One region of the Tepiditoga spiralis genome, then DNA from elsewhere that is predicted to be linked to it. Evidence: riboswitches for the same ligand, from Rfam matches in the RefSeq annotation. Region 1 holds a riboswitch; the other holds the start of a gene.
The links. Region 1 has a riboswitch for thiamine pyrophosphate ahead of IGS63_RS11080 (thiamine ABC transporter substrate-binding protein). Riboswitches for the same ligand answer to the same signal wherever they lie in the genome.
Positions count from the first base shown of each region.

Region 2: it holds a riboswitch for thiamine pyrophosphate, as region 1 does, so the genes downstream of both, thiS (sulfur carrier protein ThiS) here and IGS63_RS11080 (thiamine ABC transporter substrate-binding protein) in region 1, are expected to answer to the same signal.

Region 1 covers NZ_AP018712.1:2,374,605-2,383,030, reverse strand. Annotated here, with positions in the region: gene IGS63_RS11105 (hypothetical protein) at 1-11, opposite strand, end outside; gene IGS63_RS11100 (ATP-binding protein) at 482-2,014, opposite strand; gene IGS63_RS11095 (3'-5' exonuclease) at 2,250-2,807, shown strand; gene IGS63_RS11090 (hypothetical protein) at 2,888-3,577, shown strand; gene IGS63_RS11085 (ABC transporter permease) at 3,595-5,142, opposite strand; gene IGS63_RS11080 (thiamine ABC transporter substrate-binding protein) at 5,121-6,089, opposite strand; TPP riboswitch at 6,138-6,234, opposite strand; gene deoC (deoxyribose-phosphate aldolase) at 6,248-7,006, opposite strand; gene IGS63_RS11070 (tetratricopeptide repeat protein) at 7,020-8,222, opposite strand; gene radC (RadC family protein) at 8,209-8,426, opposite strand, start outside.
Region 2 covers NZ_AP018712.1:1,690,930-1,699,355, forward strand. Annotated here, with positions in the region: gene IGS63_RS07895 (6-phosphofructokinase) at 18-1,217, shown strand; gene IGS63_RS07900 (D-alanyl-D-alanine carboxypeptidase/D-alanyl-D-alanine-endopeptidase) at 1,237-2,427, opposite strand; gene IGS63_RS07905 (THUMP domain-containing class I SAM-dependent RNA methyltransferase) at 2,433-3,542, opposite strand; gene IGS63_RS07910 (TetR/AcrR family transcriptional regulator) at 3,539-4,132, opposite strand; gene IGS63_RS07915 (HD domain-containing phosphohydrolase) at 4,225-6,267, shown strand; TPP riboswitch at 6,317-6,427, shown strand; gene thiS (sulfur carrier protein ThiS) at 6,494-6,688, shown strand; gene IGS63_RS07925 (thiazole synthase) at 6,688-7,455, shown strand; gene IGS63_RS07930 (radical SAM protein) at 7,457-8,426, shown strand, end outside.

The sequences.
Region 1 (8,426 bases):
CTTTTTTTCACTTTTGTTCCTCCTCTAAATTTATATTTATATTTGTACACACAAATATTTTTATACAATAAATTAAATAATTATTTTTCTTTTTTTACATAAACATTATATAAAAAAAAAAAGAAAAAATCAACTATTTTTAGTGTACTAATTAACATTTTTACCTAAATATAATTTTTTTGATTAATTTATATCGTTTATTTTATTTTTTTATATTATTAATTTTATATTAAATGTTAATATTTGTGAATTTGAATTTTATATTTTTTATAATGTTATTATTAATCATTTTCAGAAGAAAAATTTGTGAAATTTTATTAAATATCTAATTTTTATATATAAATATATTTTCTTTTTCGTTATTAATTCAATATTAACTTTGAAAATTTTAATGTTTTTTATTTTGATTTTATCCTTATACTACTGTATTTTGTTTTAATTTTATACATTTTATAAAAAATGATCCCAGCACCCGCTGGGATTATATCTTTTCTATTTTGTATTCGTCTATGTTCCTTTTTTCTGAGTTTATGTTTATTCCTATTATATAAATTTCTTTTCCTTTGTATTTTTCATAGTACTTCATTTCTTTTATTTGATTTAAGGCTTTTTTTGCACTTTTGTCTATCTTTATTTCCATTATATATATAACGTCTTCAAATTCTATTACTATATCGCTTCTTCCTAAGTTCGTTAATTCTTCTGCTGTTACGTTTAGTCCTGCTGATGCTAATATTGTATATATCAATGAATGATAGTAACTTTCTTCCTTTTTATGCAAGTTGTATGGTATTGCACTTATTATTCTTTTTATTTCTTTTATTATTCCTTCTATGTCTTTTTCATATATTCTTTCATATATTGTGGTTTCTATTTGCTCTGTTTCTCTTATTCCATAGTTTGCCTCTAATATTATCTTTGAAAAACTATTTTTTACTTCTATGTTTGGATAGTCTAATATGTACTTTTTCCTCAATCCTAATCTTTTTATTCCTTTAAAGGTCAAGTATCCTGCTTGTGTAAAGAATATGCTTGCATTTGCTTCTTCTATTTCTCGGGTTGAAAAATCGAGTTCGCTCACTGGATACTTCACTAAATCTTCATATCTTATCTTCTTCCCTTTTATGTATTCATACAAAAATGATGGTGATCCACTTTCAAACCAATAGTTTTGAAACTCCATTTCATTAAAAAATCTTAATATTGAAAATGGATTGTATACACTATTTTCTCCATCAAATGAAAATCCATTGTAGTACATCTTTAAGTTTTTTAATAACTCTTTTTCTTCCATATTCATTTCAATTGCTGTTTCTTTTATGTGCTCTTTAAAGTTACTTTCTAACTCTTCTTGTGTGTATCCCAACATCTGTGCATATTTTTTATTCAACGATATATCATTTAAGTTGTTCAGTGCTGAAAATACTCCTGTTTTTGTGAACTTTGTTATTCCTGTCATGAATACAAACTTTATGTATTCGTCTTTTGATTTTATGCTCACATAAAAGTCTCTCAATATTTCTCTATACTTTTCTGCTTTTTCTTTGTTGTTTATATTGTCTAATATTGGTTTTTCATATTCATCTACTAATATTACTACTCTTTCTTTTTTTGATAGTTTTATTATTAGTTCATTGAATGCAAACTTGTAGTCTGTTTCTGTTATTTCTATTCCATTTCGCTTTCCTTCTAATTTTATTATCTTTGTTAGACTTTCTTTCATTCTTTCCACATTATCCGTTGCTACATCTAAAAGGTTTATCCTTATTACTGGATATTCTTTGAACTCCCATTTGTCGTATATGTATGTTCCTTTAAATAAGTCTTTTTCCCCTTTAAACAGATAGTACAGTGTTGATATCGTTAAACTTTTTCCAAACCTTCTTGGGCGTGATAAAAAAATAGGTGCTTCTGAACTTATTAAATCTAATATATACTTTGTTTTATCTATATATGTATAATTTCCTTCTTTTATTTTTTTATAGTTTTGTACTCCTATTGGCAGTTTTTTCATTTTTATCACCTCTAATTTTTATTATACCATATGTTTTTTTTAAATTTATTTTTTTTAATATATGTATATTTCTCAAAAAAATAATTTAATATAGATTAATAATATAAAAAACGTCTTTAGTTTCATTGAAAAAGTTTATATTATTAAATAAATTCAAATTAATTATTGTTTTTTACGTATTAGACTTTAAAATAAAAAGATTTTATGATAAAATATTTTTTTGTGAGGTGATTATATGATAGAGATTTTAAAAGATAACAATACTTATTGTGTATTGGATACAGAAACAACAGGATTATCTCCTCAAAATGGTGATAAACTTGTAGAAATAGCCGTTTATAAAATAAAAATTTTAGAAGATAATATAAATTTTATTATAAAAGATAAATTTATTACTCTTTTAAATCCAGAAAGGAATATCCCATTTTATGCTTCAAAAATACACGGAATAAGAGATAAACATGTTGAAAATAGTCCGAAATTTTTTGAAATACAAGAAGAATTTTTGAATTTTATAAATAATTGTGTGTTAGTTATACAAAATGCAAGATTTGATTTAAAATTTTTAAACTTTGAGATATCAAATGAACAATATATAAAAAATCAAATTTTAGATACTATGAAAATGTCTCATAGAGTTTTTAAAGGTGAAAGAAAACATAATTTAGATATTATTTGTAAAAGATTGAATATTAATACAAATGTTTCAAGGCATAGAGCTGAAGGAGATGTTATACTAACTTCTCAAGCATTTGTAAAGATGAGAAAATATATTATTGAAAATAATAATTAATTTCTTAGTACTTAATTTTAACTTAAATGACATTATTTTTATTATATAATAGTTTAAAGTAAGTATTTGGAGGATTAAAAATGCCTGAATTTGATGATTTTGAAAAATTTTTAAATGATATATTAAATAAAAATCCAGAACTTGGAAATTTTAATTTAGATTTTTTAAAGAATATAAATCCTGATGAGTTAGAAGATATTATTGAGAAATTAAAAGAAGCTTCTGCAAAATTTAAAGAAGCTGATGATAAAATTACTGAAAAGGTACTAAAAAAACTGAATTTTGAAATTAAAGACTTAAAAATTAACTTTGATACATATTTAAATACAATAGCTACTTTCCCATTTGCTTTAGCAATTGGAGAAGAAGCTTTAGAAAATAATCATGATTCTGGAGTTTTAAAAGGAAATTTTTTTGGTAAGAAGGTAGAATTTTCTTATAATAATGTTTTTGAAATGGTTTCTATAAAAAAAGCTGTTGCTATGGAAATTTCTAAATTGATAAGAAAAAATTTTTTATTATTTTTAAATTTTAAGGATGAGTTGAATCAGTATATAACAGAAAAAGTAAATACTTATATAAGGTTATATAATTTAGAGGACTTTATAGAAGTTACGGATATAAAAGAATTCAATATGGTAGTTAGAGTTAAATCAAAAAAATATAATACTTTTAAAGAGTTAATGGATCAAGATATGGAACTTTTTGAAAAAGTTAATTTTTTTAAAGCCTATTTAATAACAGAATTTTCAATTGCAATAATAGAATAAAAAAACAAAAGATGATTTTATTTAAAATCATCTTTTGTTTTTTTTGAAAAAATTTTAGATATATAGAAAATAAAAAATATAATTAAAATATTTAAAGAACTTAAAGCAGAACTTTCTTTATATAGTCTTGAAGAAGATAAAGTATAATTTACTAAACTAACTAATGGATAAGAATTATTAATTTGCATAGTATAAGCTATTGTAAATTCTCCAAATATTATAGTAAATATTTGTAAGAATGAAGATAACAAAATAGGAAACATTAATGGAAAATCGATATAATATAATAATTGCAATTTATTAGCACCATCTAATTTTGCTGCTTCTTCTATTGTTCTATCAAAAGATAAAAAATGAGAATGCATAAATGATATACAGATAGGTACTGTTATTAAAAAATATCCAATAGTTAAAAGATAAAAATAATTTATACTAAAAAGAATATTTAAATAAACTAATCCCATGGCTAAAAATGCTGAGGATATTCCAATAGTAGATGTAATTAATATATTAGTAAATTTAGAATATTTTTTTAATATATAATAAGAAAATAGTACAGTTATTATAGAAGTTATAAAAGATAATGATAATGAGTTAATTATAGATTCAATTATATGATACTTAGAATTTATTTTTTTAGAAAATAAATTTAATATTCCACTTATATCAAATTTGGATTCATAAAAGTTATAGATAGAAGCTAATATTCCTACTATAACTATTGAATATTCAAATATTATATACATTAAAGAAAATATAAATAAAAAAATATTAGTTTTTTTAATTTTAAAATCTTGATATTCTATTTGATATTCTTCAGTTTTTGAGAGAAATATATTTATTATTGTCAATACAATAAATTGTATCATTGCATAAGTTAAGGCTTTGGAAAAGTTCATAGATCCTCTTAATGTTGTAGAAATTGCAACTTCAAAAGTTGAATATTTGATACCTCCCAATGAAAGAACAATTGCAAAACTTGTAAAGCAGTATGTAAAAACAAGAAAAAAACCTCTTGTTATAGACGGCATTATAATTGGTAAATCTATTTTAAAAAACTTTTGTAATTTATTAGCCCCCTCAATATTGACTGTTTCTTCAATATTTTGAGGTATTTTTTTAAGAGCTTCAGATATGTATTTGATAAATATTGGAGAATTGTAAAATGTATGAGCTATTAAAATGGCTTTTAGATTGTACATAACATTTAAATTTATTCCGATTTTAGATAAAAGACCATTTCCTGAATATAGTATAGAAAAAGCTATTATAGCAGATATTGGAGGAAAGAAAAAAGGTATAAATAATGAATTTTCTATAACATTAGAAAGTATATTTCTTTTTCTTGATACATAGTAAGATGGCAACAATGAAATAATTAATGAAAGTAAGGATGATAGTATACTTTGTAATAAAGTAAAAGATAGGATCCGCAATGTTCGCAGATCCCATATTAAAATTAAACTTTTTGTATTAAAAAAATCTTTAAGTATAAAAAATATAGGAAATATCCAAAGTAAAGCATAATAAAACTCTACTTTTTTTAATACATTATTTTTTCCCATTGTTCTAACCAAGTTTCCATATTTTTAGATATTTTTTCAGAATCGACAGAAACTATTTTTTCTGGTATTATTGCATATTTAAAGGATTCGGGTAAAGTGGTATTAGTTACGGGAAACATCCATTGATTTAAAGGTATCTCTTTTTGAAAATTATTCATTAATAAAAATTCTATGAATCTTTTAGCTAATTCTTCATTTTTTGTATTTTTTATTATACTAGCAGTTTCAATTTGAACATAGGCACCTTCTTTTGGTATAAATGCTTTATATTTAGTACTTTTGTAATATTGATAAGAGTATGCTCCATCTGTTGCATAACTAACCATTATAGGTGCTTCTCCTGCTTCAAATTTTGAAAAAGATTCATCCCATCCTGGTGCTACAGTTAATATAGCTGGTTTTAATCTTTTCCAAAAATCTTGCCAATTATCTCCATAAACTGCAATTGTCCATAAAAGAAAAGATTGTCCTGTACTTGACGTTCTTGGATCTTGAATAATTATCTTTTTATTTAATTTTGTTAAATCTTCAAAAGAAGTTGGAACTGTTTTTAATGTTTTTGGATTATAAACAAAAGCTATTCCTCCATAGTCATATGGTACTGTATAATCATTTAATATTAAATCTTTATTGTTTATTTTAGATATATTTATTGGTGTATATTTTTCTAAAATACCTTCTTTAATTGCTTTTACTGATAAAGATTGATCAAGACCAACTACAACATCAGCTTTTGAATTTTTCTTTTCTAGTAATAATCTTGAAAGTACACTTCCACCATCACCAAGTTTTACAAGATTAACATCACATCCATACATACTTTCAAATTCTTTTAAAACTTTGTCTTCAACCCAATTTAAACTTTCATAAGTGTATACAGTGAGAGTTGTTGAGAAAACACTTATAACAATTAAAATACTCATAATAACTAATATACCTTTTTTCATATTATACCTCCATAAAAAAATTTGCTCCCAAGCGGGAGCAATTATAGTTTTATAATTTTTCCGCCTTCCTACACCAGCATTATCTGGATCAGGTATTAGGGTCGATTGAAAATCCTCTCAGCATTAAGCTCCCCTGGCTTTTTTTAGTATTTACTTTATTAATAATTTTCTTTAGAAACTTCTCCATTTATTATTTTTATACCAGCACTTGCACCAATTCTTTCAGCACCTGCTGCAATTACTTTTTTTGCATCCTCAAAGCTTCTAACTCCTCCAGATGCTTTAACTTTTAAGTCATTTCCAACGACAAATTTCATTAAAGCAACATCTTCTGGAGTTGCTCCACCTGTTCCAAATCCTGTTGAAGTTTTTACAAAGGTTGCACCAGCAAGTTTTGAAAGAACACAAGCTGCAATTTTTTCTTCTTTAGTTAAATAACATGTTTCAATTATAACTTTAACTGTTTTACCATCGGCTTCATCAACAACAGATTTTATATCTTCAAAAACATAATCATATTTTTTTGCTTTTAACATACCGATATTTATTACCATATCAAATTCATCTGCTCCATCATCAAGTGCAGCTCTTGTTTCAAAGGCTTTAACAGTTTTATCATTTGCACCCAACGGAAATCCTATAACTACTGCTACTTTAGAATTACTTCCATTTAATTTTTCTTTTGCGAGTGATGCATATGCAGGGTTAACACAAACTGAAAAAAAATCATTTTCTTTAGCTTCTTCACAAAGTTTTTCAATATCTTTTGGTGTTGCAGTAGCTTTTAATAAGGTGTGATCAATATACCTTGCAATATTTTCTGGTTTTAATTCGATGTTTTTTTCAGAATAATTAAAACTTTCATTTACTTTTTTTATTTCTTTTTCAATACTTTCTTCCAACCTTTTTAAATCCATAATTGAACCTCCATTAATAAAGTCTTTTACACGTTCTCCATCCAAATAATAATCTTAAAGATTCATAAAAAGGAACATTTATAATAAAATCGAAATCCTTATGATAATTATTTTTTAAACTTTTTAAAATTGTTTTTAATTCAGTATAATAGTCTGGACCTTTTAAAGTCATTTTATATTTTGTAGTTTCAGTAATAAACTCTAAAGTTTTCAATCCCATTTTATTTGTGCTTCCGGGAATAAATAATATATCTAATTCACCATATATTTTAATCATGCTTTGATACACTTTGTTTGCTTCTTCTTTAAGGTTTGCATTAAAAAAGTTTATAAAATTTAAATCTAATTTTTCAAAAATATAACTTTTTGATGATTCGTTTAAAAAAAGTATGCTGTTAATTCTTTGTGAAAAAGCACAATATTCAGGAGTTTCATGCCCTTTTTTTGATTGTATAGTTTCTATACATTTTGCACAAGGAGTATTTTCTCTTCTAATAGAAGAGAAAATAGATAATCTTTTATCAATGTCTGTTCCAAATAAGGTCATATAATAATCTAATAAAGTTATAGTTTTTTTTGCTTTGTTTTCAAGAAAACATTTTGATAAATAGGCTTTTGATGCTATAAAATCTTTCTTATATATTGAAAGAGCTAAAGAAATAAATGAATAATTTAAAAATTTATTTGCAGTAGTTAAAAATTTATAAGCACCATCAAAATTATTTACAGAAATAAAATATAAGGATAACAACAAATATGGATATCCTGTTTGAGGGTATTTATTTACAATTTCTTTTGCATAAACAAGAGCATCTTCATCTTTTCTAAAAACTTTTAAAACTCCATAGTTAAATTTAGATTCGATATCTTTACCAAGTAAAAAAAACTTTTCTGCTTTTTCATAATCATTTCTCAATAAATGCATTAGCCCAAATTGATTATAAAAGTAACCAGGCGATTTGTTAGTTAATTTACTTTCAAAGTAAAAAGATAATTTTTCATCACTAATTTCTATATCATATAAGTTTATATCGAACCACGTTTTTATTTTTTCAAATGGTATATTTATTCCAGATAAAACTTTATCTGGTTTGTATATGGTTCTCTTTTTTTCTGTTTCTTCTTCAGATTTTATTTTTCCCCCTTTCTTTTTTAAGTCTTTTTCCATTTCTTTTTTTAATTTATATATTGCCTCTAATTTGTCATTCTCGCTCATTTATATACACCTTCTTTTGTAAATTAAAACTATAATATGAATTGTTTCCTATTATAACATGATCATTTAATTTTATTCCAAGTAAAGTACCGGCTTCATTAATTTTATTTGTTAAATCAAAATCTTTTTTACTTGGTTCAGGGTTTCCTGATGGATGATTATGTACAAGAACAATAGAGATTGCATTATTTTTTATTGCACATT
Region 2 (8,426 bases), 680 kb from region 1:
ATAAAAGGGGGCTAAAAATGAAAAATGCTATATATGCACAATCAGGAGGAGTAACAAGTGTTATAAATGCTTCTGCTTATGGAGTAATTAAAAAATCTTTAGACTCAAATTTAATAAATAAAGTCTTTGTTGGAATTAATGGAATAAACGGTGTTTTAAATAAAGAATTTATTGTTATTGACTCTGCAGATAAAGAAATAAATAATTTAAAGTATACTCCTTCGGCTGCATTTGGTTCTTGTAGAAAAAAATTAACTGACGAAGAAACTATAAAAAAAGTTTTTAAAATATTTGAAGAAAATAATATTGGATATTTTTTTTATAATGGTGGAAATGATTCTATGGATACTGCAAATAAAATAAATGATTATGCCATAAAAACAGGGTATGATTTAAAAGTAATTGGAATTCCTAAAACTATAGATAATGATTTAATAGAAACGGATCATACACCAGGTTTTGGATCTGCTGCAAAATATTTAGCTATTTCTATGCTTGAAGGAAGTTTAGATGTTAAAAGTATGTGTGCAGATTCAACAAAAGTATTTGTCATGGAAACAATGGGTAGACATGCGGGGTGGTTAGCAGCATCAACAGCACTTGCTAATTTAAATAATAATTTTGGACCTCATATAATATTATTACCCGAAGTTCCATTTGACGAAAATAAAATTTTAAATAAAATTGAAAATATTATAAATAAGCATGGATATTGTTCCATAACAGTCTCTGAAGGAATTCAAGATAAAAACGGAAAATTTTTGTCTGATAAGGGGTTTACAGATGCTTTTGGAAATAAACAACTTGGAAATGCTGGGGTTTTAATTTCAGATATTATACACAATAATATGAAATTAAAAGTACATACAGCAATTCCAGATTATCTTCAAAGAAGTGGTAGACATATATCGAGTCTATCTGATGTTAAAGAAGCAATTAATTGTGGTATGATGGCAGTAAAATATGCACTTGATGGTGAAAGTGGTTATATGGTTACAATAAATAGAGTTTCAAATATACCGTATTATGTTGAATATGGAAAAGTAAAGCTTTCGAAAATTGCTAATGGAACAAAGTATATGCCTAAAGATTTTATTTCAGAAGATGGATTATATATAACAGATAAGTTTATTAGATATGCTAAACCTTTAATTGAAGGAGAATATTATCCTATTTATGAAAATGGTATACCAATTTATTCAAAATTCAATATTTAAAAGCCGCTTAAAGCGGCTTTTAATATATTTTATATATAGTTGTTAAAATTTTATTCTCAAATTCTTTTGCTTTTGAATAATGAAATGGAAAGTTATTTTCTATTAAAGTAAATATATATCTATTTCCAGAAGATGCTTGAAGTATTCCTGAAATAGCTGAATCAGAATAAAGAGTTCCTGTTTTCCCCCACACTGTAAAGTTAAATCTGTTTTTCAAAGTGCTATCTTCATATGGAGTTGCTAATATATCATAAAATAAACTATTATACTTGTTTAAAATATACTGTATCAAATCATTTATTAATGATGGACTAAGTAAGTTATACATAGATAAACCACATCCATCTTTCAATATAAAATTTGATGTTTTAAATGTTTTTTCAATTAAATTTTTTTCATATTCAATAGAATCATCAATTTTTCCAGTTCCATTTATAGTTCCTAAATTTCTAAAAAGTTGTTCGGCAATTTGATTATCACTTTTTTCAAGCATTTGTTTTAATATTTTATTTAATGTTGGAGAATAGTGAATATATACAGGCTTTAGTTGATTTGGTACTATATCATATTTTACTTCACCATAAAAATTAATTCCTATTTCTTGTAAATAAGAAGTAGTTAAATATGTAATATAATCTTTTAATTGGAAGTCTGTTTTATATTTAAATGCTTCATGATTTTCTTGCCATATGTTTAATGCTGCAATTTGTGGTTGAGGGTCATCCCACATCCATCCTTTCCCAAATCCGTTTTCTTTATAATAAGAGTAATCAAATATTATATTTCCATAAATTTTTTTTATACTATTATTTGATATGGCAGCATTTAATAAATATTTGTATTTTAAAGGAGTTAAAACTGGATTTCCAAATCCCTTTATGTAAATATTACCTCTGTAGTATGATGTTGGTTTTTCATCAAAGTATACTTTAGTTTTGAATGTATAATATTTATTATAAGATTCAAGAGCACTAAAACAAGTAAATAATTTGGTTATAGAAGCTGGAATAAATAATTTATTGGAATTATAATTTATTATTTTTTCCCCATCTAAGCTTCTCATTTCAAAACCAACAAATCCATTAAAAGTTTTTAGTAAATTCACTATTTTATCAGAATTTATATTAGTCAGATTTTGAGTTTTAATTTGTTTTGAAAAGAATAAATTAATTGTTAAAATAATTATAATGATTAGTATAATTTTCTTCATATTTATCATCCATACATATAAAAATAAGTTTCTAATTTTCCATTTTGTATTTTCTTTCTTTTATTAGATTTCATTTCAAAATATTTATCAAAATTACTATATGTTGTTATAAAATTGTACTTCCAATTTGGAAATATAACTTTTAATTTTTTCATTTTTTTATAAAGAATATCTATTTCATCATTAGTATTTAATCTTTCCCCATAAGGAGGATTAGTTATTATAAATCCATTTTCTAATTCATTTTCTATTTTAGTAAAATCTTTTGTTGTAAAAGTAATATGTTTTTCAAGATTTAATTCATTTAGGTTTGTTTTTGCAACTCGTATAATTTCAGGATCAATATCACTACCTATTATATTAACATCTATATCTGTTCTTATTTTATTTTTATAAAATTCTCTTGTTTTTTCAAATAATTCTTTATTGTGTATTTTTAAATTGTTTATTCCAAACTTTCTTTTTAAACCAGGAGCATAATCCATCGCATACATTAAAGCTTCAATAGGAATTGTTCCAGAACCACAAAATGGGTCATAAAGAGGGTATTTTCTTTTCCAACCAGATAGAATAATTAATCCTGCAGCAAGGGTTTCTTTTATTGGAGCATCACTTATTAATTTTCTATATCCTCTTTTATGAAGAGGTTCTCCTGAAGTATCGAGTGCTACAGTAACTTTATCTTTATATGTATATACTCTTACATTTATATTGTATTTTTTTTCTGTCCAATCATCTAAATTATATGATTTTTTTAAACTTTCATATATAGCTTTTTGAGCAACTGATTGCATTGCTGAAAGTCCATATAACCTTGAATATTTACTACTCATTTTATCTATAGTAATGTTGGTATCTTTATATAAATATTTTTTCCAATCTATAGAAAATATTTCATTATATAAATCATCAAAATCATAAGCTCTAAATTCTTTTAACACGATCATAAGTCTTTCAACAACTCTTGAACTTATATTAACTTTATAAATACCTTCTAAATCTGTTTCAAAAAATATCATACCACTCTTTGAATCAATAACTTTGTATCCCATTCTTTTAATTTCATTTGCTACTACTTTTTCTAACCCTATTGTACATAATGCTAAAGCTTTCATTTTTCCACCTCATTTGTTTTTAGTGCGGATAATATAAGTTTTTTATAATTATCAACAATTTTTTTAAAATCATCATCTTCAATCATATGACCTATACCTTTTATTATAGAAGTTAAAAATTCAAAAATAAATTTAGGATCCACATCATTTCTAATTGTTCCGTTTTTTTGTGAAATTATTATTTTTTCTAATATTATATTCTCAAAGGTTTTATAATAATATTCATTAATAAATTTTGCCGTTTCATGATTATAAAATAAATCTTTTATTGGATATTCTTTAAGCAATTTTTGTGGATCAAGGTTATAATTTTCTATCAAATTAATTATTTCTTCTATATCATTTATAGCGTTTAAAAATTCTTTTAATGGAGTTACAAATTCATCTATAATGTTTTTTATAACAATCAATATAAAATTTTGTTTTGACTTATAATTTTTATAAAAAGTAGCTTTACTAATTCCAGAGGAATTAATTACTTTGTTTAAATTAAATTTAGAAAAACCTTGTTCAACCAGCTCAATTTTAGAGTATTCAATTAATTTCTCTAATTTTTTTTTTGTAGATTTTTTTTGATAAATTTTTTTCATTTTTAACCTCCAATTATATTATACCATTTATATTTGCATTTAAGAAAAAATTTGATATAATTAGCTAGGGAAATTAATTTAGGGGGAAAACAATGAAAAAATTACTTTTATATTTTTGTGTTATTTTTATTGGGTTAGCTACTTTTTCTCTTGATTTAAAAGTAGGAACTTATAGTGATTTTCCAAATTCTTTTTATACTAATGAAAATACGGGCGTTTTTACAGAAATTTTAAAAGATATTGCAAATGAAAAAGGATGGAATTTAACTATTTATAATGATACAAAAGAAAAAATAAATAATATGTTTTTTAATAATAGATTGGATATAATATATCCAACTTTAGTTGATTCAAATTTTATTATAAAAGATTCAATGAAAATTTTTACTAATTCAGAATCTATAATTTCTATTTTTGATTTAAAAAATAAATGGATTGGAGTAAAAAAGAATAGCATTTTTTATAAACAAATAAAGGATATTTTAAATAAAAATAATGTTAGGTGTATTTTTTCTGAATATGAAAGTTATGATGAAATTTTTAAAGAATTAAAAAACAAAAAAATTGATATTGCTGTAGTTTCTAAAAATGCTGGTTTGATATTGGCTAATAAATATAATTTTATTGAAAGTAGATTGAATTTTTCTGAATTTAAATTTGGAATAATAGCAAAAGATAAAACAATTCAAGAAAATATTAATGATTATATTATAAAAATAAAAGAAAATCCAAATTCTATTTATTATAAAACATTAAAAAAATATTTTAATAAAAAAAATAACTTTATACTTATAGAAAAAGATATATATATTTATTCTTTTTTTATTTTTGCCATTATAGTGTTATTCTTTTCAAGAAAAAAACACATAAAAAAGAACAAAAAAATTTTAAAGTTGAAAGAAACTCTAGAAAAAGAATTGTACGATATAAAAAAATCATTGGAAAATTTAGAAATTGAGAAACAAAAATTATCTACAACTTTTTCTACAGATAAAAAGGCTAAAGAAAGTTTAAAAAGTATTATAGATATAAATTCTAATATTTCTGAGTATATGAATATTGATGAAGATTTATTTTTAACAGATCTATTTAGAACTTCATTAAATTTATTAGGTGCAGATTATGGTAGTATTCAAAAATTTGAAAAAAATAAATGGAAGTTTGTTGATTCTATAGGACATGATATAAATATATTAAAAAATTTAGATTTAGATAGATCTTATTCTGTTAGATCAAATGAAATAAAAAAAATAAATAATATTATGAAAGAAAATGAGAGCAACATGCCCTTAAATGTTTTAAAAGATTTGAAAGAAGCCACTAAAAAAATAAAAACTACATTATACATACCTTTTTTTGTTAATCAAGAAAAAGTAGCTGCTATAACTTATGATATAAAAGAAAATTCAAAAAAAGATTTTTTTGGTTATGACATAACCATATCAAGAGCTTTTAAAGAAATTGGAGAATCTATTTTAAAAATAAAAAGACAAAATAAAGAATTTAGAAATGCTTATATAAAATTTGCAAATAAATTAGCAATTGTATCTGAAGCACATGATGATGTTACTGGAAATCATATATATAGAGTTGGTATTTTATCAGAGTTTATTGCTGAAAAAATGGGATTAAATTATGAGTTTGTAGAAGAAATTAAAAATTTTGCCCCACTGCATGATGTTGGTAAAATATTTATTCCAATTGGAATTTTAAATAAAAAAGGAAGACTTACAAGAGATGAATTTGATATAATAAAGAAACATACAACAGAAGCAAGAAAAATTTTAGAAGATAATAAATACTTTAAAACTGCTTTAAATATAGCACTTTGTCATCATGAAAAATTTAATGGTGGAGGTTATCCATATGGTATACGAGGATCTGATATTCCAATAGAAGCACAAATAGTTGCACTTGCAGATATATACGATGCACTTAGATCTGAAAGACCATATAAAAAAGGTTTTAGTCATAAAAAAGCAACAGAAATTATTCTTGAAGGTGATGGAAGAATAAAACCAGAACACTTTAATCCAAAGGTTTTAGAGGTTTTTAGAATGTATAATTCCGAATTTGAAGAGATTTATGATAGTAATGCTGGAGAAAAATCTAAAAGGAAATTTTTTATTTTTTAAGTTGACAAAATAAAAAATAAGAGTTATAATCTTTTTGAAAATTAAATATTATGTCCCACAGGGGTGCTGTTATTCCACAGCTGAGATTGAAACGGAAAGTTTCTAACCCTTTTAACTTGAACTGGTTAATACCAGCGTAAGGAGCGGGAAGTACGTGAGATAATAAATAATTAAAACATCTCCTGCTTTTTGCAGGAGATGTTTTTTTTAGAAAGGAGTTAAGTATATGAGAATAATTTTTAATGGAAGAGAAGAAGATATTGAAAAATCTAATTTTTATGATCTTTTAGAAAAATACAATATAGATGAAAAAAAAGTGGTTTTAATTTTAAATAATGAAATATTAAAAAAAGAAGACTATAAAAATAATTTAAATGAAAATGACAAAATAGAAGTTATTACTGTCGTAGGAGGTGGATGATGGAGCCATTAAAAATATATGGTGAAGAAATATCAAATAGATTTTTTATGGGAAGTGGAAAGTTTGCAAGTTATGAACAAATGAAAAAAGCTTTAGATTTTGGAAATATTGATGTAATTACAGTTGCAATGAGAAGAGCATCAAGAGATGGATTAAATGAAAGTTTAATTGACTATGTAGGAAATTCTAAAGTAATAGTAAATACATCTGGAGCAAGAACAGCTGAAGAAGCTTTGTTAATTGCTAAAGTTGGAAAGGAATTATTAAAAAGTGATTGGGTAAAAATAGAAATAATAAATGATGCAAAATATTTAATGCCAGATAATCAAGAAACTATTAAAGCGTGTAAACTTCTTAGTGAAAATGGTTTTAAAGTTTTTCCATATATGTATCCAGATTTGTATGATGCAAAAAAAATGGTTGAAAATGGGGCAAAAGTAATAATGCCACTTGGTTCACCAATTGGAACAAATAAAGGATTTAAAACAAAAGAATTAGTTAGAATTTTATTAAATGAAATTGATGCAAAAATAGTAATAGATGCTGGAATAGGTAAACCATCACATGCTGCACAAGCTATGGAATTTGGATGTGATGCAGTACTTGCAAATACGGCAGTATCAATTGCAGATGATCCAGTTAAGATGGCAAAAGCATTCTCACTTTCAGTAGAAGCTGGAAGATTGGGATATCTTGCTGGATTAGCTGAAGAAAAAGAAATAGCTCAAGCCTCTTCACCATTATTTGATTTTATAGGAAGAAATTGATATGTTTTCAGATATAGTAGATGAAGTATATAATTATGTTCTAAAAAGTCAAAATAAAGAATTTGATAAAAAAATATTAAAAAAAGATAGCTTTTTGGCGGGAGATATCTTTTCACTAATTCATTCAAATTCATTAGAAATAATGGCAAAGAGGGTTTTGAAAAATAATAAAAAATTTTTTGGTAATGTAGTTTATTTATACGCACCTTTATATATATCAAACTATTGCAGGAACATATGTACTTATTGTGGATTTAAAAGTACTAACAATATAAAAAGAAAAAAATTAAATATTAATCAAATTCTAAAAGAAGCAAATTTTTTGTACAAAATGGGAATAGAACATGTATTAGTATTAACAGGTGAAGATCATATTAATAGTTCCTTTGATTACATTTATAATACTGTAAAAAATTTAAAAAAACTTTTCAAAGAAGTTTCAATTGAAACTTATTCACTAAATGAACAACAGTATAAAAAATTAGTTGAAATTGGATTAATTGGAGTAACAATGTATCAAGAAACTTATTCAAAAGGAGTATATGGAAAAGTTCATATATTTGGATTAAAAAGTAATTATAAAAAAAGATTGGATACAATTGAATATGCAATAAAAGCTGGAGTTAGAGAAATAAGTATAGGTGCTTTACTTGGACTAAATGATCCTTATATTGAAGTTCCTATGATGATATATCATATGGATTATTTATTAAAAAAATATCCAAATGTAGAATATTCAATATCCTTTCCAAGAATAAAAAATGCTTTAAACGTTCAGAATGATTTTTATAATATAAATGATATTGATTTTATAAAATTTATTCTTTCAGCAAAATTAATTTTTCCAAGAGTTCATATAAATATTTCAACGAGAGAAAGTTTTGAAATGAGAAATGCATTAATTGGAGTAGCAACTAAAATGTCAGCAGGATCTTCAACTTCAGTTGGAGGATATACTATAAATAATGATT